Regions from separate parts of the Pseudomonas sp. DC1.2 genome, predicted to be linked through region 3. Evidence: predicted binding sites of a transcription regulator. Region 3 holds the regulator's gene; each other region holds the start of a gene.
What was found. The regulator sigma-54, encoded in region 3, starts transcription at its own class of promoters, with help from an activator protein. The targets are predictions, from matches to a motif close to ANTGGCATNNANNTTGCTNT.
Positions count from the first base shown of each region.

Region 1: flgB (flagellar basal body rod protein FlgB) is a predicted target of sigma-54. The motif match lies at 1,768-1,787, and genes of this name have one in related genera.
Region 2: RHM68_RS21350 (pilin) is a predicted target of sigma-54. The motif match lies at 2,742-2,761, and genes of this name have one in related genera.
Region 4: glnK (P-II family nitrogen regulator) is a predicted target of sigma-54. The motif match lies at 2,843-2,862, and genes of this name have one in related genera.

Region 1 is NZ_CP133782.1:4,065,163-4,072,451, reverse strand. It holds gene RHM68_RS18320 (chemotaxis protein CheV) at 1-652, shown strand, start outside; gene cheR (protein-glutamate O-methyltransferase CheR) at 699-1,526, shown strand; gene flgB (flagellar basal body rod protein FlgB) at 1,830-2,237, shown strand; gene flgC (flagellar basal body rod protein FlgC) at 2,241-2,684, shown strand; gene flgD (flagellar hook assembly protein FlgD) at 2,700-3,434, shown strand; gene flgE (flagellar hook protein FlgE) at 3,465-4,790, shown strand; gene RHM68_RS18290 (ribonucleoside-diphosphate reductase subunit alpha) at 4,988-7,289, opposite strand, start outside.
Region 2 is NZ_CP133782.1:4,720,761-4,728,049, forward strand. It holds gene RHM68_RS21335 (DUF748 domain-containing protein) at 1-1,059, shown strand, start outside; gene RHM68_RS21340 (DUF2845 domain-containing protein) at 1,059-1,355, shown strand; gene RHM68_RS21345 (BON domain-containing protein) at 1,570-1,923, opposite strand; gene RHM68_RS21350 (pilin) at 2,279-2,695, opposite strand; gene pilB (type IV-A pilus assembly ATPase PilB) at 2,921-4,621, shown strand; gene RHM68_RS21360 (type II secretion system F family protein) at 4,624-5,841, shown strand; gene RHM68_RS21365 (A24 family peptidase) at 5,843-6,715, shown strand; gene coaE (dephospho-CoA kinase) at 6,712-7,289, shown strand, end outside.
Region 3 is NZ_CP133782.1:933,579-940,867, forward strand. It holds gene RHM68_RS04055 (superoxide dismutase) at 1-203, shown strand, start outside; gene RHM68_RS04065 (HPr family phosphocarrier protein) at 496-768, opposite strand; gene rapZ (RNase adapter RapZ) at 784-1,641, opposite strand; gene ptsN (PTS IIA-like nitrogen regulatory protein PtsN) at 1,644-2,108, opposite strand; gene hpf (ribosome hibernation-promoting factor, HPF/YfiA family) at 2,121-2,429, opposite strand; gene RHM68_RS04085 (RNA polymerase factor sigma-54) at 2,503-3,996, opposite strand; gene lptB (LPS export ABC transporter ATP-binding protein) at 4,260-4,985, opposite strand; gene lptA (lipopolysaccharide transport periplasmic protein LptA) at 4,985-5,518, opposite strand; gene lptC (LPS export ABC transporter periplasmic protein LptC) at 5,505-6,077, opposite strand; gene RHM68_RS04105 (HAD family hydrolase) at 6,086-6,610, opposite strand; gene RHM68_RS04110 (KpsF/GutQ family sugar-phosphate isomerase) at 6,610-7,289, opposite strand, start outside.
Region 4 is NZ_CP133782.1:5,436,906-5,444,194, forward strand. It holds gene sutA (transcriptional regulator SutA) at 1-186, opposite strand, end outside; gene RHM68_RS24790 (secondary thiamine-phosphate synthase enzyme YjbQ) at 289-714, opposite strand; gene RHM68_RS24795 (ammonium transporter) at 930-2,267, opposite strand; gene glnK (P-II family nitrogen regulator) at 2,303-2,641, opposite strand; gene RHM68_RS24805 (accessory factor UbiK family protein) at 3,055-3,321, shown strand; gene RHM68_RS24810 (YifB family Mg chelatase-like AAA ATPase) at 3,538-5,031, shown strand; gene RHM68_RS24815 (aldose 1-epimerase family protein) at 5,038-6,252, opposite strand; gene RHM68_RS24820 (hypothetical protein) at 6,267-6,506, shown strand; gene RHM68_RS24825 (methyl-accepting chemotaxis protein) at 6,626-7,289, opposite strand, start outside.

The sequences.
Region 1 (7,289 bases), 2.7 Mb from region 3:
TACGGAGTACAACACCAAGACTCAGGGTTTCCTGGTCCGGTCGGTGGAGCGCATCGTCAACATGAACTGGGAGGAGATCCATCCACCTCCCAAGGGCACGGGACGCGATCACTACCTCACGGCTGTGACTCGGGTCGACAATCAGTTAGTCGAAATCATTGATGTCGAGAAAGTGTTGGCGGAAGTAGCACCGACACCGGAAGCCATTTCGGTCGGCGTGGTGGATGTCGAAACCCAGCACAAGGCGCTTTCGCTGCGTGTGCTGACGGTCGATGATTCGTCGGTGGCGCGCAAACAGGTGACGCGTTGCCTGCAAACGATCGGCGTTGAAGTGGTCGCGTTGAACGACGGAAGGCAGGCGTTGGAGTACCTTCGCAAGCTGGTCGAAGAGGGCAAGAAGCCCGAAGAAGAGTTCTTGATGATGATTTCCGACATCGAGATGCCGGAGATGGACGGTTACACCCTGACGGCCGAGATTCGCAGCGATCCACGGATGCAAAAGTTACATATCATCCTGCACACTTCGTTGTCGGGTGTATTCAATCAGGCGATGGTCAAGAAAGTCGGTGCCGATGACTTCCTGGCCAAATTCCGTCCTGATGACCTGGCATCCCGGGTAGTCGACCGGATCAAAGCAGCAGACATCAGCTAAGGGCCTTTTGCCCTTGGCGGTTAACGCGATTTAAGAGGCGGCATCATTGTCTACGGGTAATTTGGATTTTGAACAGTTCCGGGTCTTCCTGGAAAAAGCCTGTGGCATTTTGCTCGGTGAAAACAAGCAGTACCTGGTCTCGAGCCGTCTCAACAAACTGATGGAGCAGCAGGGCATCAAATCCTTGGGTGAGCTGGTTCAGCGCATCCAGACCCAGCCGCGCAGCGGTTTGCGCGAAATGGTGGTGGATGCCATGACGACGAACGAAACCCTTTGGTTTCGTGACACCTATCCGTTTGAAGTCTTGAAGAACAAGGTGCTGCCCGAAGCGATCAAGGCCGCTCCCGGGCAACGTCTGCGAATCTGGTCGGCGGCCTGCTCGTCTGGGCAGGAACCGTACTCGCTGTCGATGTCCATCGACGAGTTCGAGCGGGTCAACCTGGGCCAACTGAAGATGGGTGTGCAAATCGTTGCCACCGATCTGTCTGGCACCATGCTGACCAACTGCAAGACCGGGGAGTACGACAGTCTGGCAATTGGTCGTGGCTTGTCGCCCGAGCGTTTACAGCGTTACTTCGACCCTAAAGGTCCGGGGCGCTGGGCGATCAAGGCGCCGATCAAGAGTCGCGTGGAGTTTCGCTCGTTCAACCTGCTCGACAGCTACGCCGCGCTGGGCAAGTTCGACATCGTGTTCTGCCGCAACGTGCTGATCTACTTCTCCGCCGAGGTGAAGAAGGACATCCTGTTACGGATCCACAGCACATTGAAGCCGGGCGGCTACTTGTTCCTTGGCGCTTCGGAAGCGCTAAACGGCCTGCCGGATCATTACCAGATGGTTCAATGCAGCCCAGGGATCATTTACCAGGCGAAGTAATGGGTGAGTGGTACACAAAAACGGGAGTCCGCAAGGGCTCCCGTTTTTTTATGCCCGGTTATTTATCACGAGTGCCGCAGTCCCGGTAGGCGCGAGGCGGGCAAGCCTCGCGCCTGCTGTTGATTGATGTTGTCCTCGAGAAAGCGGCAGAAAAGCGGCAGGCGGCGGAAACCTGTTGCCGCTTTTCTGGCATTGCCGCTTTGCCACTGCCCGCAAAGCCGCGGTTTATGAGGATTTATAGGTTGGCACGGGGCTTGCTATGTTCCCAGTACGAAAAATCAGGTCACCCGAAGGTTTCCCGACATGAGCATCAGCTTCGATAAAGCGCTCGGTATCCACGAGCAAGCCCTGGGCTTTCGCGCTCAGCGTGCCGAAGTCCTGGCCAATAACATTGCCAACGCCGATACCCCGAACTACAAGGCTCGGGATCTGGACTTCTCCAAAGTGCTTGCTGCACAAAACGAGAAAACCAAGGGCGGGACGTTTGCCTTGAACATGACCAACAGCCGTCATATTGAAGCGCAAGGCCTGGGCGATGGCGACGAGTCGCTGCTCTATCGCACGCCGATGCAACCGTCGATCGACCAGAACACCGTGGATGCTCAACTGGAACAGTCCAATTACGCGGAAAACGCGATTGGTTTCCAGGCCAGTTTCACCCTGCTCAACAGCAAATTCAAAGGGCTGGTTTCAGCCCTGCGTGGAGAGTAATTCATGTCTCTTGCCAGTGTTTTCAACATTGCCGGTAGCGGCATGAGTGCTCAGACCACTCGCCTGAACACCGTCGCCAGTAACATTGCCAACGCCGAGACCGTTTCGTCGAGCATCGACCAGACCTACCGCGCCCGTCACCCAGTGTTCGCCACCATGTTTCAGGGGGGGCAGAGCGGCGGCAGTGATTCGCTGTTCCAGAGCCAGGACGCGGCGGGACAAGGCGTGCAAGTGTTGGGCGTGGTCGAAGACCAGAGCAACCTTGAGGCGCGTTACGAGCCCAACCATCCGGCGGCTGACGCCAAGGGTTATGTCTACTACCCGAACGTCAACGTCGTCGAAGAAATGGCCGACATGATTTCCGCGAGTCGTTCGTTTCAGACCAACGCCGAAATGATGAACACCGCCAAAACCATGATGCAGAAGGTCCTGACCCTCGGTCAGTGATAAGGGGCGACCTCGATGAGTATTACCGATTCCACCAGCAGCCTGAGTCTTACCGACATCCTGGCGAACTCTTCGGTCAAGAAGACTGCTTCGACGACCAACGGGCTCGCGGCAGCCACCAGCAGCGCCACTGGTAGCCAGACTTTGGGCAAGGATGCGTTCTTGCAGTTGCTGGTCACTCAGCTCAAGAACCAGAATCCGCTCTCACCACAGGACAACGGTGCGTTCGTGGCGCAGCTGGCTCAGTTCAGCAGCCTTGAAGGGATCACCTCGCTCAACACTACCGTGAGCTCCCTGGCCGGTAACTACAACTCTTCGCAGGCTTTGCAGGCTTCTTCGCTGGTTGGTCGTTCAGTGATTGCGCAAACCAGCACCGCTCAGGTCGATGACCCAACCAAGGGCCTGACCGGCTCGGTCAGTTTGTCGTCGTCTATCGCCAGCGGCGCCGGTACCGTCACCGTGACCGATGCCAGCGGCAAGGTGATCAGAAGCATCGACCTCGGCAGCCAGCCCGCAGGCAGCGCCAGCTTCAAATGGGATGGTAAGGACAGCGCGGGCACCACGGTCCCGGCAGGTACTTACACCTTCAAGGCCAATGCGCTGATCAATGGCACGGCGACCGATCTCGCGACTTATCTGCCGGCAACGGTCAACAGCGTAACGATCAGTCAGACTGGCGGCGAGTTGATGCTCAACCTCGCTGGCATGGGCTCTGTAGCCCTGTCAAAAGTTCAAACTATTGGTATATAGAGCCGACTAACCGGCACAAAGGAGTGGAATATGTCTTTCAATATCAGCCTTAGCGGCCTCTATGCAGCCAACAAGCAACTGGATGTCACCGGTAACAACATCGCCAACGTGGCAACCACCGGTTTCAAATCCTCCCGCGCCGAATTTGCAGACGTCTACTCGGCGACCAAGCTTGGTAGCGGTAGCAAGACCGTCGGCAGCGGTGTGAACCTGGTGAACGTTTCTCAGCAGTTCACCCAAGGTGACATCAACAACACCGGTAACGTGCTGGACATGGGCATCAATGGCTCGGGCTTCTTCACCCTGGGCAATAACGGTTCGACGTCATACACGCGTGCCGGTACGTTCAAAGTCGATAAGGATGGTTTCATTACCAACACCGACTACACCTCCCGTTTGCAGGGTTACGGTGTGGACGCCAATGGCAAAGTGATCAACGGCGTATTGACCGATCTGAAAATCGACACCTCGAACCTGGCGCCGAAGTCTACCTCGGCTGTCACCTCGACGATCAACCTGAACTCGACTGCTGCTGTCATCGATGACACGGTCGTCGCTGGCCAGTTCGACCCGAACAACACGGCGACTTACACCAAGTCGTTCAGCACCCCGATTTATGACAGTCAGGGCAACCAGCACACCATGGATCAGTACCTGGTGAAAACGGGCGCCAACACCTGGAAGACCTACACCCTGGTCGATGGTCGTAACCCTGACGCCACCGGCAGCGATCCGAAAGTGACACCGGCAACGGCTTCTACGCTGACGTTCGATTCCACTGGCAAATTGAGTCAGGTCAGCACCCCGGCGCCACCCGGTGCGCCGGTTATCAGCACTGACTTGAAGCTGAGTGGCTGGGTGCCTGGCACCGTGACCAATGGTGTCTGGGCGGCTAACGGTGCCTCGGCCAATGCGGCCGGCGTGACCATCTCCCTCGCCAAAACCACGCAATACAACGCTGATACCGCTCGTTCGATTCCGACTCAGGACGGTTACGCCACTGGCCAGATCACTAACCTGACGATCGACGGCACCGGTACGCTGTTTGCAAACTTCAGCAACAACCAGAGCAAGGCCATCGGCCAGGTTGCGTTGGCGAGCTTCACCAACGAACAAGGTCTGCAGCCAATTGGCGGCACCGCATGGAAAGAAACGTTTGCCTCGGGTATCCCTGGCTACGATGCGCCGAAGACCGGTACGTTGGGCGCTATCGTTTCCAACTCCCTGGAACAGTCCAACGTCAACCTGACCAACGAACTGGTCGACTTGATCAAGGCGCAAGGTAACTATCAGGCCAACGCCAAAGCTATCTCGACTCAAAGCACCATCATGCAAACCATCATTCAGATGACCTGATGCTGGTTGGGTTTTAGCGCTTTAAAAGGAGCCCCTCGCAAGAGGGGTTTTTTTGGGGGTGGGGTTTATGTCGCGTGTCGAAGCGTTGCCTTGTCGGTCGGGGCATCGCTTTGCTTGGGCAAAAGAAAACCCCCGGCCAGTCCAGAAGACTGATCGGGGGTTTCCAGTAAGCGCCGCTCGGCGCTTACTCACTCAGCTTATTGGCAAGCTTCGCAGTCTGGCTCGTCAATCGCGCAGGCTTTAGGCACTGGCGCCGGACCGGCAGGAGCAGCGAGGACCGAATCGTCACCGTGGTTGCCGCCGCTGGAAACAGCGTTCAGCTTGCCGGTGTTGATGGTCGACTTCTCGGTGCTGGTCGCGGCCAGGGCACGGAGGTAGTAAGTGGTTTTCAGGCCACGGTACCAAGCCATGCGGTAGGTCACGTCCAGCTTCTTGCCCGAAGCGCCGGCGATGTACAGGTTCAGCGATTGAGCCTGGTCGATCCACTTCTGACGACGGCTGGCTGCGTCAACGATCCACTTGGTGTCCACTTCGAACGCAGTGGCGTAGAGCTCTTTGAGTTCTTGCGGGATGCGCTCGATCTGCTGAACCGAACCGTCGTAATACTTCAGGTCGTTGATCATGACCGAGTCCCACAGGCCGCGAGCCTTGAGGTCGCGAACCAGGTACGGGTTGATCACGGTGAATTCGCCCGACAGGTTCGATTTCACATAGAGGTTCTGGTAGGTCGGTTCGATCGACTGCGAGACGCCAGTGATGTTGGCGATGGTCGCGGTCGGTGCGATGGCCATGATGTTGGAGTTACGAATGCCTTTCTGTACACGGGCGCGAACCGGTGCCCAGTCCAGGGATTCGTTCAGGTCAACGTCGATGTACTTCTGTCCACGTTGTTCGATCAGGATCTGTTGCGAATCCAGCGGCAGAATGCCTTTGGACCACAGCGAACCCTGGAACGTCTCGTAGGCGCCGCGCTCGTCGGCCAGGTCGCAAGAAGCCTGAATCGCGAAGTAGCTGACCGCTTCCATCGACTTGTCGGCGAACTCGACGGCAGCGTCGGAACCATAAGGAATGTGCTGCAGGTACAGCGCGTCCTGGAAGCCCATGATGCCCAGACCGACCGGACGGTGCTTGAAGTTGGAGTTCTTCGCTTGTGGTACCGAGTAGTAGTTGATGTCGATGACGTTATCGAGCATGCGAACAGCGGTGTTCACGGTGCGTTCCAGCTTAGCGGTGTCCAGCTTGCCGTTGGTGATGTGGTTCGGCAGGTTGATCGAGCCCAGGTTGCAAACGGCGATCTCGTCCTTGTTGGTGTTCAAGGTGATCTCGGTGCACAGGTTCGAGCTGTGAACCACGCCCACGTGCTGCTGCGGGCTACGCAGGTTGCACGGGTCTTTGAAGGTCAGCCAAGGGTGGCCGGTTTCAAACAGCATGGACAGCATTTTGCGCCACAGGTCTTTGGCCTGAATGGTCTTGAACAGCTTGATCTTGCCTGGGTACTGGGACAGGGCTTCGTAGTATTCGTAACGCTCTTCGAATGCCTTGCCAGTCAGGTCGTGCAGGTCGGGTACTTCGGAGGGCGAGAACAGGGTCCACGGGCCGTCATCGAAGACACGCTTCATGAACAGGTCAGGGATCCAATTGGCGGTGTTCATGTCGTGGGTACGACGGCGATCATCACCGGTGTTCTTGCGGAGTTCGATGAACTCTTCGATGTCCATGTGCCAGGTTTCCAGGTAGGCACATACAGCGCCTTTACGCTTGCCACCCTGGTTGACGGCGACGGCGGTGTCGTTCACCACTTTCAGGAACGGAACAACGCCCTGGGATTTGCCGTTGGTGCCTTTGATGTACGAACCCAATGCGCGGACAGGCGTCCAGTCGTTGCCCAGGCCGCCAGCAAATTTCGACAACATGGCATTGTCGTGGATCGCGTGATAAATGCCCGACAGGTCATCCGGTACGGTGGTCAGGTAGCAGCTCGACAGCTGTGGACGCAGGGTGCCAGCGTTGAACAGTGTTGGGGTCGACGACATGTAGTCAAAAGACGACAACAGGTTGTAGAACTCGATTGCACGGTCTTCTTTGTTCTGCTCTTCGATAGCCAGGCCCATGGCTACGCGCATGAAGAAGATCTGCGGCAGTTCGAAACGCACGCCATCCTTGTGGATGAAGTAACGGTCATACAGGGTTTGCAGGCCCAGGTAAGTGAACTGCTGGTCGCGCTCGTGGTTGATCGCCTTGCCGAGTTTTTCCAGGTCGAAGGTGGCCAGGATCGGGTTCAGCAATTCGAATTCGATACCCTTGGCGATGTACGAAGGCAGGGCCTTGGCGTACAGGTCGACCATTTCGTGGTGAGTGGCGCTGTCGGCGACTTCCAGGAAGCTCAGGCCTTCGGCACGCAGGGTATCCATCAGCAGGCGGGCGGTGACGAACGAGTAGTTCGGCTCGCGCTCTACCAGGGTCCGGGCGGTCATCACCAGAGCGGTGTTGACGTCGGTC
Region 2 (7,289 bases), 2.0 Mb from region 3:
AGCGTTGACATTAACGGCAAGGTTGATCGCTATGCACCGGTGACCATCAAGGGCGCGGTCAACCCCTTCGACCCCATGGCCAGTCTCGACATTTCCACCAGTTTCAAACGGGTGGAACTGACAACCCTGACCCCTTACTCCGGCAAGTTCGCCGGTTACCGCATCCGCAAAGGCCGGCTCAACCTTGATGTGCATTACCTGATCACCAAGGGCCAACTCAAGGCGGAAAACAAAGTGGTGATCGAACAACTGCAACTGGGTGAGAAAGTCGACAGCCCGGACGCCGTCAGCCTGCCGCTGAAACTGGCGATTGCCTTGCTCAAAGACGTCGATGGCAAGATTTCCATCGAACTGCCAGTGACCGGCGACCTGAACAACCCGCAATTCAGCGTCATGCCAATTGTCTGGCAAACCTTGCGTAACCTGATCGTCAAAGCCGCCGCCGCGCCGTTTAAACTCATTGGCGGATTGATCAGTGGCGGGAGTTCGCAGGACCTGGGCAGCGTCTCGTTCGCCCCTGGCTCCAGTGATCTGAGCACAGACGCCGAAGCGGCGCTGGTCAAACTGGCCGGCGCGCTCCAGGAACGGCCGGCCCTGCGCCTGGAAATCGAAGGCACCGCCGCGCAAAGCAGTGACGGCCCATTGATTGCCCAGCAACGCCTGGAACGCGAATACCAGTACAACTACTACAAAATGCTCCAGCGTCGCGGCGACAAAGTCCCAGCGCAGGCGTCCTTACTGCAAGTGCCGGACAACGAGAAAGGCCCGCTGCTGGAAGGGATTTACCGCACACGCCTGAAGACTCAGCCGCCCGCCGAATGGAAGGATTTGAGCAAGGACCAACGCACGGCAAAAATGCGCGAAGGGGTGATCAACTTCTGGAGCGCCAGTGACGTGCTGTTGCGCCAACTGGGTCAGGACCGCGCCAGCAGCATCAAGGACTTCTTGGTGGACAAGGGGCAACTGGCGGATGACCGCGTTTACTTCATCGATGCCAACCTCGGTGAAGCGCAAAGTGACGGTCGAGTGGTAACCCCCATGCATCTGGACGCTGAATAATGGGCAGGCGCTGGCTACTCGGCTTGGGCCTTGCCCTGGCGGCCACTCACGCTTCAGCCGCCGATACGCTGCGTTGCGGCAGTCAACTGATCAGTGTCGGCGACAGGTCTGGCGAAGTGTTGCAGAAGTGCGGAGACCCGGTCAGCCGCGACCTGTTGGGCTACAAACGCAGCGCCAACCGCCGGGAAGAGTTCCAGGTTGAGGAATGGACCTACGGCCCCAATAGCGGGATGTATCAGTACCTGCGGTTCGAAGGCAATCGACTGGTACAAATCACCAGCAAACGCGGAAGCTAGATCCAGCAAACCATAAACATTCAACGCTCTTGGTGAGCAAGCTCGTTTCCACTGTTGATTGACCGCGCCCCAAATAGAACAGGCCCCGGCACGAGTGCCGGGGCCTGTAATGGCCACTTCCTTGTGGCCGTTCGCATGAACTCTAAAGAGGCAGCAGACGTATAACTCGGCCCGCCCGCTGCTCCTTCTCCCAGTCCAGGCGAGAAGCCTTGCCTTACTCGGCTTTCAGGCCGTCAGCGGAAACCGCTTTAACGCCTTTGATTTTCTTGGTGATCGCCACAGCGGTGGTCTTCTGAGCTTCGGTGATTGCAACAGTCGACGACAGCGATACAACGCCTTTGTTGGTTTCTACTTTGATGTCGGTGCCTGGAATGCCTTTTTCGGTGACCAGGTCGCTTTTGACTTTGGTAGTGATCCAGGTATCAGAAGTGGTTTCTTTTGCCTTGGTCATTTCACCGGCCGCCAGCGTCATCGGGGCTTGGGTGGTAGTGGTCTGTGCAAACGCAGCGTTGGCCATGGTCAGGGTCAGCGCGGTTGCAGTAGCGGCAGCGATAGCGAACTTCTTCATACGAGTAACTCCTGTTTTTCTAGAAAGTCTGCTGCATGTCTTGTCAGCAGGGTTACTGGGTATAGTGCGAACGTTGTGCCAACTTTCAAATATGAAATAAAACCTTATAAATCAACAAGTTAAAAAAACAGCAAAATCTCAAAATCATGCAAATTGCATGACGGCGATATTCTCTGCATGCAACTTGCCAGTTTTTCCGCAGGCCTAAGGCCATGAACTATCGAGCATTTAACCGTTCACTAGGTCGACGCAAAAAAATTGAACGCATTGCGCTCTTCCTGACGGATTCGCCGATCAACAGATAAAAAAAATACCCCGCCGATGAGGGCAGGGTATTGATCGCGCTAGAGGAAAATCATGTGCCTGGGCAGTTCAAGCTTGTGTAGTCTTTCGAAGCGGTAGTGGCACAACTCCAGGTGCCCGTCTGAGTACGAGTCAGAGTGACAACTTGACCCACTACTGCCGAAGGGGCGTTGATCAGCTTACAGGTAATGGTCCCGGTGCCTGCGGCGGCAGTCCCGGTAACACCCAGTGTGCAGTTCTGAGTTGTAGCACCGGCAGGCGAAATGAGGGCCACTGTCGGGTCCGTAGTACCTGAGTTCATAAGGTCTTCGAAAGGTACTTTAAGCGCCGACGTTTCCGCGATCCCGGCAGTCACCTTGGCCTTCGCCTGGTATTTGCTGTATGCCGGCAACGCAAACGTCGCCAGAATCCCGATGATCGCGATCACGATCAACAACTCGATCAGGGTAAAACCTTTTTGATTGTTCATAGACAGTCTCCATGCATGAGTGGAAATCTCATGCTCTGAATATCCCACAGCACAGCCCATGCCAAGTTGCTCCGGCCCTGCTGGCGGGGCACTCGCTTCAGATAGAGCCTTTTGCCACCCCCGGAAAACGCACTATCTGACATTTTTTGTCACTTGAGCACAGCTGGTTTGGCTCCGTCCTTTGACTAGGCTATAAGTCATGCATTGTTTGCGTCCGGTATCCCCATGAATGACATCGCCCTAAGTGGTCTGGCCAAGCAATTGGTCCTGGCCGAACTGCTCACCGAGAAAAGCGCTCAGCAGGCTTATCAGCAAGCCCAACGCAGTCGCATCTCCCTGGTCAGCTACCTGGTACAAAACAAACTGGTAAAAAGCCGGCAAGTGGCGGAGATCGCCTCGGAACATTTCGGCATGGCCTTCCTGGATCTGAATTGCCTGGACAAGGAAGCCCAGCCCAGAGGACTGGTCAGTGAAAAGCTGATACGCCAGCACCATGCACTGCCCCTCTGGCGACGCGGTAACAAACTGTTCGTTGGCATTTGCGACCCCTCCAACCAACAGGCTATCAATGACATCCAGTTCAGCACCGGGCTGACCACCGAAGCGATCTTGGTGGAGGACGACAAACTCAGCGATGCCATCGAAAAGTTCTTCGACAACCACGCGACCGGTCTGGAAGAGATGGTTGACCTTGAGCTGGAAGGTCTGGACATCGAGTCAGTCGACGACAAACAGCAGGACGCGGGCGCGGGTCAGGATTCCGATGACGCACCCGTCGTGCGTTTCGTCCACAAAATGCTGCTCGACGCCATCAAAAGCGGCTCTTCCGACCTGCACTTCGAGCCCTACGAAAAGACCTACCGGGTGCGCATGCGTACCGACGGTATTTTGCGCGAAGTGGCCAAGCCGCCGATTCAACTGGCCGGCCGCATCGCTGCCAGGCTGAAAGTCATGGCCAGCCTCGACATATCTGAACGCCGACGCCCTCAGGACGGACGAATCAAAATGCGCTTGTCCAAGACCAAGTCCATCGACTTCCGGGTTAACACCCTGCCGACGCTATGGGGCGAAAAAGTGGTGATCCGGATCCTCGATCCGTCGAGCGCCCAGATGGGCATTGACGCCCTTGGCTATGAGCCTGACCAGAAAGAACTGTTCATGGCCGCCCTCAAGCAGCCACAGGGAATGATCCTGGTAACCGGCCCCACGGGCTCGGGTAAAACCGTATCGCTGTATACCGGGCTGAATATTCTCAACACCGTGGACATCAACATCTCTACTGCCGAAGACCCGGTGGAGATCAACATGGAAGGCATCAACCAGGTCAACGTCAATCCGAAGCAAGGACTCGATTTCGCCCAAGCCCTGCGCTCGTTTCTGCGTCAGGACCCGGACGTGATCATGGTCGGTGAGATCCGCGACCTCGAAACGGCGGAAATCGCCATCAAGGCCGCCCAGACCGGGCATTTGGTGCTGTCCACCCTGCACACTAACAGCGCCGCACAAACCTTGACCCGCCTGCAAAACATGGGCATCCAGGGTTTCAATATCGCGACCTCCATCAGCCTGATCATCGCCCAGCGCTTGGCGCGAAAGCTGTGCAGCCATTGCAAGAGGCCAATCGAGATTCCTCGGGCAACGCTGCTCAAGGAAGGCTTCCCCGAGGACCGCATCGGCTCGTTTACGATCTATGAGCCGGTCGGTTGCGACCAGTGCAACGGCGGTTATAAAGGGCGAACCGGGATTTATGAGGTGGTGAAAAACACACCCGATTTGCAACGGCTGATCATGGCTGAGGGCAATTCGCTGGAAATCGATATCCAGATGCGCAAGGACGGCTTTAACGATCTGCGAACCTCGGGCTTGCTCAAGGCCATGCAAGGCATCACCAGCCTGGAAGAAATCAACCGGGTCACCAAGGACTGAACATGGCCGCCAAGGCAGCAAAAATCAGCGTGTACGCGTGGGAAGGCACGGACAAAAAAGGCGTGAAGGTGACCGGCGAATTGAGCGGTCTGAGCCCTGCGCTGATCAAGGCGCAACTGCGCAAGCAAGGCATTAACCCAGGCAAGGTGCGCAAAAAATCCATGTCGATTTTCAGCCTGGGCAAACGCATCAAAGCCCAGGAGATCGCCCTGTTCACCCGGCAAATGGCGACCATGATGAAAGCCGGCGTGCCGTTATTGCAGTCGTTCGAAATCATCGGCGAAGGCTTCGATAACCCGGCCATGCGCAAACTGGTGGACGAGGTGAAACAAGAAGTCGCCGCAGGGAACAGCTTCGCTACGGCCCTGCGCAAGAAGCCGCAGTATTTCGACGAGTTGTACTGCAACCTGGTGGACGCCGGGGAGCAGGCTGGCGCGTTGGATACGCTGCTGGAACGGGTAGCTACCTATAAGGAAAAAAGCGAACGCCTGAAGGCCAAGGTCAAGAAAGCCATGACCTACCCATTGGCAGTGGTGTTCGTCGCGCTCATCGTGACGGGCATTCTGTTGATCAAAGTGGTGCCACAGTTCCAGTCGGTGTTCGCCGGATTTGGCGCCTCACTGCCCGCGTTCACGGTGATGGTCATCGGTATCTCGGAGTTCATGCAGCAATGGTGGTGGCTGATGCTCGGCGCTCTGATCGCGGCGATTTTCGGGGTACGCCGTGCGTTCAAAAAGTCGCAGGCTTTTCGCGACTGGACGGACACCTGGCTGTTGAAACTGCCCTTGGTCGGCACGTTGATGTACAAGTCTGCCGTGGCGCGTTACGCACGCACGTTATCGACGACATTTGCGGCCGGTGTCCCGCTGGTAGAAGCCTTGGAGTCGGTGGCCGGCGCAACGGGCAACATCGTGTTCAAGCGTGCAGTGCTGCGCATCAAACAGGACGTCTCGACCGGCATGCAACTGAACTTCTCTATGCGCACCTCCGGGGTCTTTCCGAACATGGCGATCCAGATGACTGCGATTGGCGAGGAGTCCGGCGCCCTGGACGACATGCTCGATAAGGTCGCCAGTTTCTATGAGGACGAAGTGGACAACATGGTCGACAACCTGACCAGCCTGATGGAGCCGTTCATCATGGTGGTACTGGGTGTTATTGTCGGCGGCCTGGTGGTTGCCATGTACCTGCCTATCTTCCAACTTGGCTCTGCGATCTGACATGCCTTTGAACGACTATCTGACCTTCTACCCGTTGGCCTTTGTCATCACCGCGCTGCTGCTTGGCCTGGTCGTCGGCAGCTTCCTCAACGTGGTGGTCTGGCGCCTGCCCAAAATGCTTGAACGCGAATGGCGAGCCCAGGCCAATGATGTGCTGGGGCTGCCCGGCGAGACACCCCTGCCAACGTACAACCTGCTGCTGCCGCACTCCCACTGTCCGCACTGCGCCCACAGGATTCGCGCCTGGGAAAATATTCCGCTATTCAGTTATGTGTTTTTGCGCGGTCGCTGTTCCAACTGCGCGGCGCCGATCAGCAAACGCTACCCGCTCACAGAACTGGCGTGCGGCCTGATTTCGGCGTTCATCGCCTGGCATTTCGGTTTCGGCTGGCAGGCCGCCATGATGCTGGTCCTGAGTTGGGGCTTGTTGACCATGAGCCTGATCGATGCCGAGCATCAAGTGCTGCCGGATGTGCTGGTACTGCCATTGTTGTGGCTGGGCCTGATCGTCAACAGCTTCGGCCTGTTCGTGCCCTTGCACGAGGCGCTTTGGGGCGCCGTGGCCGGTTACCTGGCGTTGTGGTCGGTGTTCTGGCTGTTCAAGCTACTCACCGGCAAGGACGGCATCGGCTACGGCGATTTCAAATTATTGGCAATGCTCGGGGCATGGGGCGGCTGGCAGATTCTGCCACTGACGATCCTGCTGTCATCCCTGGTGGGGGCCATCATCGGCGTGATGTTACTGCGCCTGCGCGACACCAAAACCTCGACGCCGATTCCCTTCGGGCCTTATCTGGCGATTGCCGGCTGGATTGCGTTGCTCTGGGGTGGTCAAATAACCGACTTCTATTGGCAGTTTGTCGGTTTGAAATGAATACCCCTGTGGAAAAACCCTGGATTCTCGGCCTCACCGGCGGCATCGGCAGCGGCAAAAGTGCAGCCGCCCAGCACTTCATCGACCTGGGCGTCCATGTGGTAGATGCCGATCATGCGGCGCGCTGGGTGGTGGAGCCCGGTCGTCCGGCGCTGGCGAAGATAGCCGAGCACTTCGGCCCTGGCGTCCTTCAGGCCAATGGCCAATTGGATCGCGCAGCGTTGCGCAAACTGATCTTCGAAATACCCGAACAACGGCACTGGCTTGAGGCGCTGCTGCACCCGCTGATCACCGAAGAAATCGTCGATCATCTGGCCAAGGCACAATCACCCTACGCGATCCTGGTTTCGCCGCTGCTGATCGAGTCTGGGCAGAACGCAATGACCCAACGGGTGTTGGTGATCGACGCCCCCGAACAACTACAGATCGAACGCACCCTGCAGCGTGACCAGACCAGCGAGCAACAGGTCCAGGCGATCCTCAAGGCCCAGTCCGGCCGGCAGGATCGCGTGAGCCATGCCGACGACGTGGTGGTCAATGACCGCGACCTCGCCTGGCTGCACCGCGAGGTCGA
Region 3 (7,289 bases):
CTCAAAAAAACCTGGTTGTGGAAAGCAGCGGTAACCAGGACAGCCCGTTGATGAATGGAAATACGCCCATCCTCGGCCTGGATGTTTGGGAGCACGCTTATTACTTGCGCTATCAGAACCGTCGTCCGGAATACATCAATGCGTTCTACAACGTGATCAATTGGCCCGAAGTTGCGGCGCGCTATTTGGCTGCGCTGATTTGAGTCATCCCCGCGACACTTCAAGGCTGACTATGAGCACTGAAATACGGAAGATCGGAGGCTGGCGAATGTTTCGTTATGCTTTCGGATCGCTGTTATGGCTGGCGGGTATGAGCGTGTTAGTGGCTCAAGGATTGGCGTGGCTGGATCTGTAACCAAGCCTGACGCGAGCCTTACAGGGCGTGGCAACTTGCACATTGGCCAAGGCACTGCCTGACGCCCGATTGCTTTTGCGCCTGGCAAATGGGTATGGCGAGGAGCTGCCTCTCGCCATAACAGTAATCAGGCTGAGGTGTTACTCGCCTTCGTCGAAGTAGTTGTTGATCAATGCCACCAAAGCGTCAAGCGCTTCCTGCTCCTGCTCGCCTTCGGTACTCAAGTGAATTTTGGTGCCCTTGCCCGCAGCGAGCATCATCATGGCCATGATGCTTTTACCGTCAACCATCGACTCCGGGGTGCGGCCCGCTCTGATCTGGCATGGGTACTGTCCTGCGACCCCAACGAATTTTGCTGATGCACGGGCATGCAGGCCCAGCTTGTTGATGATTTCAATTTCCAGAGCAGGCATCGCGGTGTGAATCCTTTAGCTGAGGTCGCGGTGGCGGACCTGGACGTTCTTCAGGGAATGTTGCAGGACCTGGCCGAGACGTTCGGTCAGATAGACAGAGCGGTGATGTCCGCCGGTGCAACCAATGGCGATGGTGACGTAAGCGCGGTTGCTCGCAGCAAAACGCGGCAGCCATTTCAGCAGGTAGGAGGAAATGTCCTGGAACATCTCTTCGACATCCGGTTGTGCAGCCAAGTAGTCGGCTACCGGTTGATCCAGTCCTGACTGATCCCGCAATTCTGGCTTCCAGTAAGGGTTTGGCAGGCAGCGCACATCGAACACTAAGTCGGCATCCACCGGCATCCCACGCTTGAATCCAAAAGACTCCACCAGGAAAGCGGTACCGGGTTCTGGCTGGTTAAGTAGGCGCAACTTGATGGTGTCGCGCAACTGGTACAGATTCAGGTTGGTGGTATTGATCTTGAGGTCGGCCAGGTCTGAGATGGGGCCCAGCAGTTGGGTTTCATCTTCAATCGCTTCTGCCAGCGAGCGATTGGCGCTGGTCAGCGGATGGCGACGACGGGTTTCCGAGAAGCGCTTGAGCAATGTTTCTTCGTCGGCGTCCAGATAAACAACATCGCACTGGATATGCCGGCTGCGGACTTCCTCGAGTAATTCGGGAAAGCGCGAAAGATGGCTGGGCAGGTTGCGTGCATCAATAGAAACAGCGACCAGCGGTTGCGCTAGCTCGGTATGAATCAATGCGCGTTCGGCCAACTCTGGTAACAGGCCTGCCGGCAGGTTGTCGATACAGTAGTAGCCGCTGTCCTCAAGGACATCGAGTGCGGTGCTTTTACCTGAGCCGGACCGGCCGCTGACAATGATCAAGCGCATGATTACTGACCGTTTTGCTCGTCCAGGACAACCTGATACAAGGCTTCGTTACTCGGGGCGCTACGCAGGCGATCACGAACTTCCTTGCGATCAAGCATGCTGGCGATCTGTCGAAGCAATTCAAGGTGCGCATCGGTGGCGGCTTGCGGTACCAGCAGTACAAACAGCAAATCAACCGGGGCGCCGTCAATAGCGTCGAAATCGATGGGAGCATCCAGGTGCATCAACGCACTGATGGGCGCTTCGCAGCCTTTGAGGCGGCAGTGGGGGATGGCGATACCGTTGCCAAAACCCGTGGAGCCGAGTTTTTCACGGGCAACCAAGCTCTCGAAGACATCCTGCATGGCCAGATCCGGCACTTCGCGGGCGATCAGGTTGGCAATTTGTTCGAGTACTTTCTTTTTACTGCCGCCCGGCACGTTCACAAGGGAACGGCCGGGGGTCAGGATGTTTTCAAGTCGGATCATGGGTAGGGAGTGTTAACGACCGGTTGCGCCCTGAAGCAGGCTTTGGGTCTTTTCCTTATGCTTTTTAAGTTGGCGATCCAGCTTGTCGGTCAGCAGGTCAATGGCCGCATACATGTCTGAATGCTCGGCATTGGCGACCACTTCTCCGCCGGGGATATGCAAGGTGGCTTCGATTTTCTGCTTCAGCTTCTCGACGTTCATCGTGACTTGCACATTGGTGATTTTGTCGAAATGCCCCTCAAGCCTTTTGAGTTTTTCGCCTATGTAGGCGCGCAGGGGCTCTGTCACTTCCAGCTGGTGTCCACTGATATTGACTTGCATACAGCTTCTCCTTCGTTGCCAGTGCATAAAGCGGCAGGTAGAAATACCTGCCACTGGAACGCTGTGCTGTGGCTTACATCAACCGCTTGCGTTCGCTCGAAGGCGCGATCCCTAGGGACTCACGGTACTTGGCGACGGTGCGGCGAGCCACCTGAATGCCTTGTGCCTCCAGTAAACCAGCGATCTTGCTGTCACTCAACGGCTTTTTCTGATTTTCCGCGGCAACCAGTTTTTTGATGATCGCGCGGATTGCCGTGGACGAGCATTCACCGCCTTCGGAGGTGCTGACGTGGCTGGAGAAAAAGTATTTCAACTCATATATGCCCCGTGGGGTATGCATGAATTTCTGCGTGGTTACCCGTGAAATCGTTGATTCGTGCATCCCCACCGCTTCGGCGATGTCATGCAGTACCAGCGGTTTCATGGCCTCGTCACCGTACTCCAGGAAGCCTCGCTGATGCTCGACGATCTGGGTGGCTACTTTCATCAGGGTTTCGTTGCGGCTCTGAAGGCTCTTGATGAACCAGCGGGCTTCTTGCAACTGATTACGCATGAACGTGTTATCGGCGCTGGTGTCCGCGCGACGCACGAAACCTGCGTACTGGGCGTTGACCCGCAGGCGTGGCACCGACTCCTGGTTCAGCTCTACCAGCCAGCGTTCGTTATCTTTACGCACGATGACGTCGGGCACCACGTATTCGGCTTCGCTGGACTCTATCTGTGAGCCTGGGCGTGGATTGAGGCTTTGGACCAGTTCGATGACCTGCCGCAGCTCATCTTCCTTGAGTTTCATGCGCCGCATGAGCTGGCTGTAGTCGCGGCTGCCGAGCAAATCTATGTAATCACTGACCAGGCGTTTGGCTTCAGCCAGCCAAGGCGTCTTGGCGGGCAGTTGGCGCAATTGCAGCAGCAGGCATTCGCCCAGGTTCCGGGCACCGATACCAGCAGGTTCGAATTGCTGGATGCGGTGCAGGACGGCTTCGATTTCGTCCAGTTCGATATCCAGTTCCGGGTCGAAGGCTTCGAGGATTTCATCGAGCGTTTCGTCCAGGTAGCCCTGATTGTTGATGCAGTCGATCAGGGTGACGGCGATCAAGCGATCAGTGTCGGACATCGGTGCAAGATTCAATTGCCACAGCAGGTGGCTTTGCAGGCTTTCACCGACCGATGTGCGGGTGGTGAAATCCCACTCGTCGTCATCGTTGCTCGGCAGGCTGCTGGCGCTAGTCTGGTAGACGTCATCCCAGGCCGTGTCGACAGGCAGTTCGTTGGGGATGCGTTCGTTCCAGTCGCCTTCCTCAAGGTTATCCACCGTTGGGGCGGATTCCTGGTAAGAGGGTTCCTGAACGTCGGCGTTGGGTTTCTGCTCGGCGCTGTCGGCCAACGGGTCGGTGTTATCGAAGTCGTCGCCTTCTTCCTGGCGTTCGAGCATCGGATTGGACTCCAAGGCCTCCTGGATTTCCTGTTGCAGGTCCAAGGTCGACAATTGGAGCAGGCGGATAGCCTGTTGCAGCTGCGGTGTCATCGTCAGCTGCTGGCCCATTCTCAAGACTAGCGATGGTTTCATGGCAGGGGCTTAACACCTTATTCGCCGGCGCACATGCGCCATCCACTACAGGGCGCCGGAGCGCCAAACATAAGCAAATTATATGCCTGAAACTGAAGTGTTTGCCTAGAGCGCTGTAACAATAAAACCCCTAAGGCTTCACTGATACGCTTTTCTGGCCATCGGCTGAACACCTTTGGAGCTTCGTGTTTGCCGGGAGCGCTGTAGCAATAAAAAAACTTTATTGGAACGCACGCTCAGGCCATTGCCGGGCACCTCAGTGCTTACAGGCGGAACTCATGGCCTAGATAAACTTCTTTTACCAGCTCGTTGGCCAGGATGGTTGCAGAATCGCCTTCGGCGATCAGTTGTCCATCGTTGACGATGTAGGCTGTTTCGCAGATATCCAATGTTTCACGGACGTTGTGGTCGGTGATCAAGACGCCGATGCCCTTTGCCTTGAGGTGATGGATGATTTGCTTGATGTCGCCCACGGAGATCGGGTCAACGCCGGCGAAAGGTTCGTCCAGCAGGATGAATTTCGGTGCCGTGGCCAGTGCTCTTGCGATTTCCACGCGACGGCGCTCACCACCGGAAAGGCTCATGCCGAGGTTGTCGCGAATGTGGTTGATATGGAATTCCTGGAGCAGGCTTTCCAACTCTTGGCGCCGCCCGGCTTTGTCGAGTTCTTTTCGTGTCTCAAGAATCGCCATGATGTTGTCGGCCACCGACAGTTTGCGGAAGATCGACGCTTCTTGCGGGAGATAGCCGATACCGGCCTTTGCACGGCCGTGCATCGGTTGGTGGCTCACGTCGAGGTCGTCGATCAGTACGCGGCCCTGATCGGCCTGTACCAAGCCGACGATCATGTAGAAGCAGGTGGTCTTGCCCGCGCCATTGGGGCCGAGCAGGCCGACGATCTGTCCGCTGTCGATGGACAGGCTGACGTCGCGCACGACTTGCCGGCCCTTATAGCTCTTGGCCAGATGTTGGGCTTTGAGAGTTGCCATTACTGGGCCTTCTGCTTCGGCGGGATCACCATGTCGATCCGTTGGCGTGGCGTGGTGATTGGCGAGCCATTGGCGCGGCCTGCGGTAGCCACCTGTTTCACCGTGTCATAGACGATTTTCTCGCCTTCGGTGGTACTGCCGTCGTCGCTGATGACTTTGGCTTGGTCGATCAGCACGATGCGGTTTTGCTGGGCATGGTACTGAACGGTCTTGCCGTAGCCTTTAACTGGCTGCGGCGAGTCGGGCTTCTGCTTCTGCTCGAAATACGCGAGGTTGCCCACGGAGGTCACGACGTCGATTTCGCCGGCCGGCGTGCGAGTGATGGTCACGGTGTTGCCGGTGACCTTCATCGAGCCTTGGGTGATGATCACGTCACCTTTATAGGTGGCGATCCCTTGCTTGTCATCGAGCTGAGCATCGTCAGCCTGGATGCGGATCGGTTGCTGGCTATCGTTCGGCAGAGCCCAGGCGCTCACGCTTCCCAGTGCTGCGCCCAGACTGAGCAAAATAGGGAGGGTTTTAACGAGCCTCATACTGTCCTCTTACTTTCGATAGCAGGTGTATCCTGCTTTCTTTCAAATACGCTTTCATTCCCGTGCCAAATGACACCCCGCCAGCGCCGTCGATTCTAACGGGTTGCTCGGTCTGCGCATATTGCTGCTGTGGGAACACTGTCATACGGGTGCTGGTAATAATGGTGTCGCGGTTCTTTTCATCGGTGCGTGCAATGCGTACTGAGTCGATCAGTTCCACTTGCGTGCCGCCCGGGTTGACCTCGCCGCGCAAACTTTGCACGTGCCACGGAAACTCGGTGCCACGGAACATGTTCAGGTCGGGGTTGGTCAGCAGCGTTACATCGCTCGCTTTCAAGTGTTCGACCTTGTCTGAGGTCAGGTCGTACTGCAATTTGCCATCTGGCAGGAACTGCATACTTTGTGCGTTGGTGGCGTAGTAGTCGATCTCGCCTTCATCGACCTTGGCCACTGGCTTGTCGAGGAAGCGTTCCGGGCTGATGTTCCAGTAGCCGACGGCCGCGAATATCGCAGCGATGCAGCCGAACATCAGGATGTTGCGAATCTTTTTGCTCAGCATAAATGGGCTCACAGGTACGCAGCGTTGGCTGCATCGAGGCGGCCTTGGGCGCGCAGGATCAATTCGCAGAATTCCCTGGCGGCGCCTTCGCCGCCTCGGGCCTGGGTAACGCCGTGGGCGTGTTCACGGACGAAACTGGCGGCGTTGGCCACGGCCATGCCCAGGCCCACGCGGCGAATCACCGGTAGGTCCGGCAGGTCGTCACCGAGGTAGGCAACCTGTTCATAGCTTAGGTTGAGTTGAGCAAGAAGCTCGTCCAGCACGACCAGTTTGTCTTCGCGGCCCTGGTACAGGTGTGGAATCCCCAGGTTCTTTGCACGCCGTTCGACCACCGGGGTCTTACGACCGCTGATGATAGCGGTCTGAACGCCGGCTGCCATCAACATCTTGATGCCTTGGCCATCAAGGGTGCTGAATGTCTTGAATTCGCTGCCGTCTTCCAGGAAGTACAGGCGGCCGTCAGTCAGCACGCCGTCGACGTCAAATACGGCCAGTTTGATCTGTTTGCCGCGTTGCAGCAGGTCGGTACTCATTACATCACTCCTGCGCGCAGCAAATCGTGCATGTTCAAGGCGCCAACCGGGCGATCCTCGCTGTCGACCACTACCAGTGCGTTGATTTTATGGTCTTCCATGATTTTCAGGGCTTCGGCGGCGAGCATTTCGGCGCGGGCGGTCTTGCCATGCGCGGTCATGACCTGGTCGATGGTGGCGCTGCGGATATCAATGCTGCGGTCCAGTGTGCGACGCAGGTCGCCGTCCGTGAAAATCCCGGCGAGCCTGCCGTCTGCTTCCAGGATAACGGTCATGCCCAAGCCTTTTCGGGTCATCTCCATCAGCGCGTCCTTTAGCAGCGTGCCACGTTGCACCTGTGGCAGTTCCTGGCCGGCGTGCATGACGTGTTCCACTTTCAGGAGCAGGCGTCGGCCAAGTGCGCCGCCAGGATGGGAAAAAGCGAAATCTTCGGCCGTAAAGCCGCGTGCCTCCAGCAGAGCAACAGCCAGGGCGTCGCCCATGACCAGCGCTGCGGTCGTCGACGAGGTGGGCGCAAGGTTCAGCGGGCAGGCTTCGTGTTCGACATGCACGTTAAGATTGACTTCGGCAGCCTTGGCCAGCGGCGAATCAGGGTTGCCGGTGAGGCTGATCAACTGGATGCCGAGGCGTTTGATCAGCGGCAGCAGGGTAACGATTTCATTGGTGGAGCCGGAGTTCG
Region 4 (7,289 bases), 1.3 Mb from region 3:
CTTGGCTTCAACGCTCGGCAGCTCATCAACCGACACCGCGGCCTTGGCTTTGCCCTTGGCAGTAGGAACCGGCGCATCACCACCGTCGTCGTCAGCAACGTCTTCCGCTGCAGCTTCGAGGCCTTCTTCAGCCTCGTCTTCGTCGCCTACTTCCAGGTCGTCGTTTTCCAGATCATCGTCGCTCATGTTCTACCTCATGACTTGCGAAAAGCAGATTAGTTATAGCCCAGCTTCGCCATCTGTCGACGGCCGCCGGAAAAAATTCAACAACCGCTGGTAACCAGCGGTTTATGCCCCTTCACCGTGAAAGGTGGCGAGGACTTTACGGGCACCGCCGTGATCACGGTGCTCGCCCAGATAAACGCCCTGCCAGGTTCCCAACGCCAGTCGGCCTGCCGAAATCGGCAAACTGAGCTGACAGCCAAGCACGCTGGCCTTGAAGTGCGCCGGGAGGTCGTCCAAGCCTTCGTCGTTATGCTCATAGCCATCTGTTCCTTGTGGGATCAGACGATTGAAAAATCGTTCGAAGTCGCGACGTACCGCCGGATCGGCGTTCTCGTTGATGGTCAACGACGCCGAGGTATGCTGCAGCCACAAATGCAACAGACCGACCCGACACACCTTGAGTTCAGGCAGCCCGGCGAGTAACTCGTCCGTTACCAGATGAAAGCCCCGTGGCCGTGCCCTCAGGGTTATCAGCGTCTGTTGCCACATACAGTTCTCCGCACGTTCGGGGCGCATTCTAGCGCGCTCAGGAAAAAAACAAAGGCCCTAATATTCCTGCACTGCTGTAAGTCTTTCGCCTCAAAAAAACGCTGAGTGTAAACACGACATAAGGCGTAAGAAAAAACCTTTCAGCCACCTCTTTCAATGACAAATCCCAGACAAAAAAATGCCCGGCAAGCCGGGCAATTTTTTTAGTGAGCGTATTACAAGTTGTAGCCGCGCTCGTTGTGCTGTGCCAGATCCAGACCGACCGCTTCTTCCTCATCGGTCACACGCAGACCCATGACAGCGTCCAGGACCTTGAGAATGATGAAGGTGACGATTGCGGTGTAGATAATCGTGAAGCCTACGCCTTTGCACTGAATCCAGACTTGTGCAGCGATGTCGGTAACAGTACCGAAGCCGCCGAGGGCTGGCGCTGCGAACACACCTGTCAGGATCGCACCGAGGATACCGCCGATACCATGTACACCAAAGGCGTCCAGGGAGTCGTCATAGCCGAGTTTGCGTTTCAAGGTCGTCGCGCAGAAGAAGCAGACGACGCCCGCCGCCAAGCCAATGATCAGCGAGCCCATTGGGCCCACGGTGCCTGCCGCTGGAGTGATTGCCACCAGACCGGCCACCACACCCGACGCGATGCCCAAAGCACTTGGCTTGCCGTGGGTGATCCACTCGGCAAACATCCAGCCCAATGCCGCGGCGGCGGTAGCGATTTGAGTCACCAGCATCGCCATACCGGCCGTGCCGTTGGCCGCTGCGGCGGAACCGGCGTTGAAACCGAACCAGCCGACCCACAACATCGCAGCGCCCATCAGGGTGTAACCGAGGTTATGAGGGGCCATCGGAGTTGTCGGGAAGCCTTTGCGCTTGCCCAATACCAGGCAGGCAATCAGGCCAGCCACACCGGCGTTGATGTGAACCACGGTGCCGCCGGCGAAATCGAGTACACCCCAGTCGCCCAACAGCGAACCTGGACCGCTCCAGACCATGTGCGCAATCGGTGCGTAAACCAGGGTGAACCAGACACCCATGAACACCAGCATCGCGGAGAACTTCATCCGTTCAGCAAACGCACCGACGATCAACGCCGGGGTGATGATGGCAAAGGTCATCTGATAGGTGACAAACACCGCTTCAGGGAACAGCGCCGTCGGCCCGGTAATGCTGGCAGGCGTGATGCCGGCCAGGAAGGCCTTGGCAAAGCTGCCGACAAAGGAGTTGAGGTTGACGACGTTGACTTCCATCCCCGTGGTGTCGAACGCCATGCTGTAGCCATAAATGAACCACAGGATGGTGACCAGACCGGTAATGGCGAAGCACTGCATCATCACGGAAAGAATGTTTTTCGACCGAACCATACCGCCGTAGAACAGCGCGAGGCCCGGGATCGTCATGAACAGGACGAGGGCAGTAGAGGTCATCATCCAGGCGGTGTCGCCGGAGTTGAGGACTGGAGGCGCCACCGGATCTGCCGCCATAGCCAGGCCGGGCATTACGATGGACAACAGGGCTCCGAGCCCTGCGAATTTACGCAGAGTCATATTGTTTTCTCCTGGGGCGTTGGGTTTGTGGCGGCTTAGATTGCGTCGGTATCGGTTTCGCCGGTACGGATGCGAATCGCCTGTTCCAAATTGACCACGAAAATCTTGCCGTCACCGATCTTGCCAGTGTTGGCCGCCTTGGTTATCGCCTCGATAACCCGATCAAGATCCTTGTCGTCAATGGCGACATCGATCTTCACCTTGGGCAGAAAATCGACCACGTACTCCGCGCCGCGATACAGCTCGGTGTGACCCTTCTGCCGACCGAAGCCTTTGACTTCAGTGACGGTAATGCCCTGCACGCCGATCTCGGACAGCGACTCGCGCACGTCGTCCAGTTTGAACGGCTTGATGATGGCAGTGACTAGCTTCATGAAAACTCTCTCCCGAATTGGTGGACTTGCCCCAGGAAAACAAACCCGACTCAAGTCTAAGCGCAGTGCCTGGCTTTGTAACGCATCGTCGGCCCTACCTGCCCGTCCGACGCCAGCTAACCTCCGTGCGAAACTTCCTCGTTCCGTATGGCGCACTGCATTCGTCACAGCGACTGCATCAGTGCATGGGTCACTAGCGACTAAGCAGAAAGCTTGCCATCTCGCCAAAAACCAGTGATTTCAGTCCTTTGATCGCTAGCGCAGGCCACTTCTCACACTTCGGGGGCCCTTTGCGCACAACAACAGTGCATTACCGTCCGTCCCTCTGCGCGAAAAGCGTGCATCGCTGCCTGCGGGATTGACTATAGACACTGCGTGATACACTGCGCGCCATTGTTTCCAGGACTTTTCCCATGCTCGCGCCCAAAGACTTCCTCGACGCCCTGAGCGGCACCGCCTCCCGCCTCTTCAGCGGCGAAACCCCGCTGCCGAAAAGCGAAATCGAAAGTCAGTTCAAAGCCCTGCTGCAAAGCGGCTTCAGCAAGCTGGATCTGGTGAGCAGGGAAGAGTTCGATAGCCAAATGGTTGTGCTCGCACGCACTCGGGCACGATTGGAGAGTCTTGAGGCGAAGGTAGCTGAGCTTGAAACCAGGCTGAGCCCATCGGCTGCATCCGAGTAAACCGCCCCTGCGGGACGTTATTCAGGCGTGCGGTCTGGGCCACGACTGCTCATTCGGGCCCCTACGATTAATGTGAGGGGCAGGCCAAGTCTTCATCCTGCGCGTCGCCCCCATCGTAGATACGTCTTGTAAACCTCTACTCGAACGCATCATTGCTGCTCGACTACCCTTCAAAAAAACCGCAGGAAGCGGTTCACGTCAGCTCAAGGAACGACCATGTCTCTCGCCATTGTCCATAGTCGCGCACAGATTGGCGTGGATGCGCCCGCCGTTACCGTAGAAGTCCATCTGGCGAACGGGCTGCCGTCACTGACGATGGTCGGCTTGCCTGAAGCAGCCGTGAAGGAAAGCAAGGACCGGGTACGCAGCGCAATCATCAATTCTGGTCTGCAATTTCCGGCGCGGCGCATCACGTTGAATCTCGCCCCGGCGGACTTGCCCAAGGATGGTGGGCGGTTTGATCTGGCGATTGCCCTGGGGATTTTGTCGGCCAGTGTGCAGGTGCCGACATTGACCCTGGACGATGTGGAGTGTTTGGGAGAGTTGGCGCTCTCAGGCGCAGTGCGGGCAGTCCGAGGGGTATTGCCGGCCGCGCTGGCCGCGCGCGAGGCCGGGCGCTCATTGATGGTGCCACGCGCCAATGCCGAAGAAGCGTGCCTGGCGTCGGGGCTGAAGGTGATCGCAGTGGATCACTTGCTGGAGGCGGTCGCACACTTCAACGGCCATACGCCCGTCGAACCCTATGTGTCCAACGGCTTGCTCTACGCCAGCAAACCTTATCCCGACCTAAGCGAAGTGCAGGGCCAACCTGCGGCAAAACGGGCCTTGTTGATCGCAGCAGCCGGGGCGCATAACTTGCTGTTCAGCGGGCCGCCGGGGACGGGTAAAACCCTGCTGGCCAGTCGTTTACCGGGGCTATTGCCGCCGTTGGCCGAGAATGAAGCACTGGAAGTTGCGGCGATTCAATCGGTCGCCAGTTGTGTGCCTCTGAGCCATTGGCCGCAGCGACCGTTTCGGCACCCACACCATTCTGCCTCTGGCCCGGCACTGGTGGGCGGCGGCTCAAAACCGCAACCCGGCGAAATTACCCTGGCCCATCATGGCGTCCTGTTCCTGGACGAACTCCCCGAGTTTGATCGTAAAGTTCTGGAGGTTTTAAGAGAGCCTTTGGAGTCTGGCCACATCGTGATAGCCAGAGCCAGGGACCGCGTAAAATTCCCGGCACGCTTCCAGTTGGTGGCTGCAATGAACCCATGCCCCTGTGGATATCTTGGTGAGCCGAGTGGCCGCTGCAGTTGTTCGTCGGACATGGTCCAGCGTTACCGCAACAAACTGTCAGGGCCCCTGCTCGATCGAATAGATTTGCACTTGACCGTTGCCCGCGAGGCAACGGCATTAAATCCGACATCCAAGCCCGGCGACGACACTGCCACCGCCTCGCTACTGGTCGCCAACGCCCGAGAGCGGCAACACCAACGCCAGGGTTGCGCCAATGCGTTTCTTGACCTTCCCGGCCTGCGTCGCCACTGCACGTTATCCACAGTCGATGAGCGCTGGCTGGAATCCGCTTGCGAGCGACTGACACTGTCATTACGCGCCGCCCATCGACTGCTCAAGGTGGCACGTACCCTGGCTGACCTTGAGCAAGTCGATGGGATAACCCGTAAACATCTGGCCGAAGCGTTGCAATATCGACCCACCGCCAACTGACCAGGATTACTCCTTGGTCAAGTCCACCAACGGCGTCTGGCGCACCTCAGTCTCACGTCCAGCCTGAATCTCGCTCACCCGTTTCAACGCGTTATCCACAGCGCTTTTATCGGCTAACAAGCTATAGCGAATCTGAAACTGCTTCTGCTGTTTCGCCGCAATGGACGGCACCAGGTTCAGTGGCCGTTGATAACGGCGATTGTAGGAAAAACTCGTTCCTGGTTCCAACCCGGTGACATAACCCTGCCCTTGGGTATCGGTGTTTTTCCACAGGGAAAACACCGGTAACTGTTGGGTATTGAAACCCACCGAAACCCCAAGACTGCCTGCCTTGTTGTGCAATACGGTCAACGTATCGCCCTTCGCATCGCCGTAAGGGACCACGTTGTAAACCGTTTCATCGTAATCCTTGGTCGGAGCGCGATAGGTTTGCCAGTCCGGCAAGTCGCCCTTGGCCTTATCGTTAAACGGCGACACCTGCTTCACCGGCGCGGCGAAGCGGGCCCCCTGTTCCAGGAACGGAGTGCTGAAGTTGCTGTGATACAACGCTTGGTATTCCTTCGGGTAGTCGCCGTTGTTGGTCAGGGTGTCGTTGAGGGAGAACGCCACGCTGCCGGGTTCGGTGACCAGTTCGGTCTGTACGGAGAAGTCGACTTTTTTGAACGCCTGCTCCTTCAACTCACCGCGCAGACTGATGGCGTAAGGCGCTTTCTCGTCGATGTGCAGGGTCACTTTACTGGCCGGGATGTTAGCCGCACGCCCATGCAGCGTCAGCAGTTCGCCGTTGTCCATCCCAGGGTGCCCAACCCATTCGTAGCCACAGCGGGCGACGAGCTCGTTGAAGCCTTCGAGCCAGCCCAGGCCGCCGCGACCGTTGAGTTCGATAAACGACGGGTTGACTACGTCCTTGACTGGCGAATCCCATCCCATACGCACGTTGCCTACCGAGGCGTGCAGGACGTTCATCCCTCGTGTCGGCACCACCGAGAGTTTCAGGGTGCCGTTATCGATATCAACGATGCTGACACCCTCCTGGCGACCACCGTGCAGCGTGCGCAGGGTCACAGAAAAGGGTTTGTCGGTTTTTACGCCCAGTTGCTGACTGGTGATTTGCCAGTTCTGGGCTGCTTTGTCGGTATCGAGCAGGACGTAATCCCAGGCCATGGCATGGGAGGCAGCGGACAGCGCGCCAAGAGCAACGATGAGTTTGAGCGGGATCATGAGAGGAGCCTTTCTTGGAGTTGTGCCGTTTTTATAGACTTGAAGAAACGTTTCAGCAAGCTCAAAAGCTCGACAACAACCGGAAAACTCACGCCGCACGCTCAATCGCCACGCCTTGTTCAATGGGCTCGGCCAGCATCACCGGCCACTGCGCGAGGACGCTCAGGGCACCATCGATGGTGAATCAGTGGGCGCACCTGCGCGATATCGGCAAGCGGGTTGATCCGAGACGTGGGGATAAGTCTGAAAAATGAGGCGATTCCATCGCGAACAGGCTCGCTCCTACATTGGATTGGCGGTGATCACACGTTGAGTGTGAACACCAAACAACCCCTGGGGGGAGTCAGCTCGCGAAAGCTATTTCAAAGGCACTTCAACGAAACCGGTCAACCTCTTGGCGTAATTCCGCCGCCAGTGACTCAAGTTCCTTGGCGGTAATCGCCAGGTTCGACACCACTTCCCGCTGCTCACTGTTGGCCAATGCAATGCTTTGCAAATTACTGCTGAGCAACGTCGCGGTGCTGCTTTGTTCCTGCGTCGCAGTGGTGATCGCTGCAAACTGCTGACCGGCCGAGCGGCTTTGCTCATCGATCCGCGCCAAGGCCGAAGCCACATTGGCATTACGCGACAAGCCTTCTTGCATCAGGACATTGCCCTGCTCCATGGTGCTGATGGCGTGGCCGGTTTCCTGCTGGATGCTCTGGATCATGCTAGAAATTTCGTCCGTCGCCTGACGCGTGCGTGAGGCCAGGTTACGCACCTCATCGGCCACCACCGCAAAACCACGGCCCTGCTCACCGGCACGGGCCGCTTCGATGGCAGCGTTTAACGCCAACAGGTTGGTCTGATCGGCAATCGACTTAATCACCCCGACGATGCCGCCGATTTCCTGAGAACGCTGACCCAAGGTATTGATCACCGTTGCAGTGCTATTCAACGCACTGGCGATTTGCTCCAGAGAGGAAGACGCTTCGTCCATGGACGTGCGACCAATCTGAGTTTGCTGTGCGTTTTCCTGAGCCAGTCGCTGGGTGCTG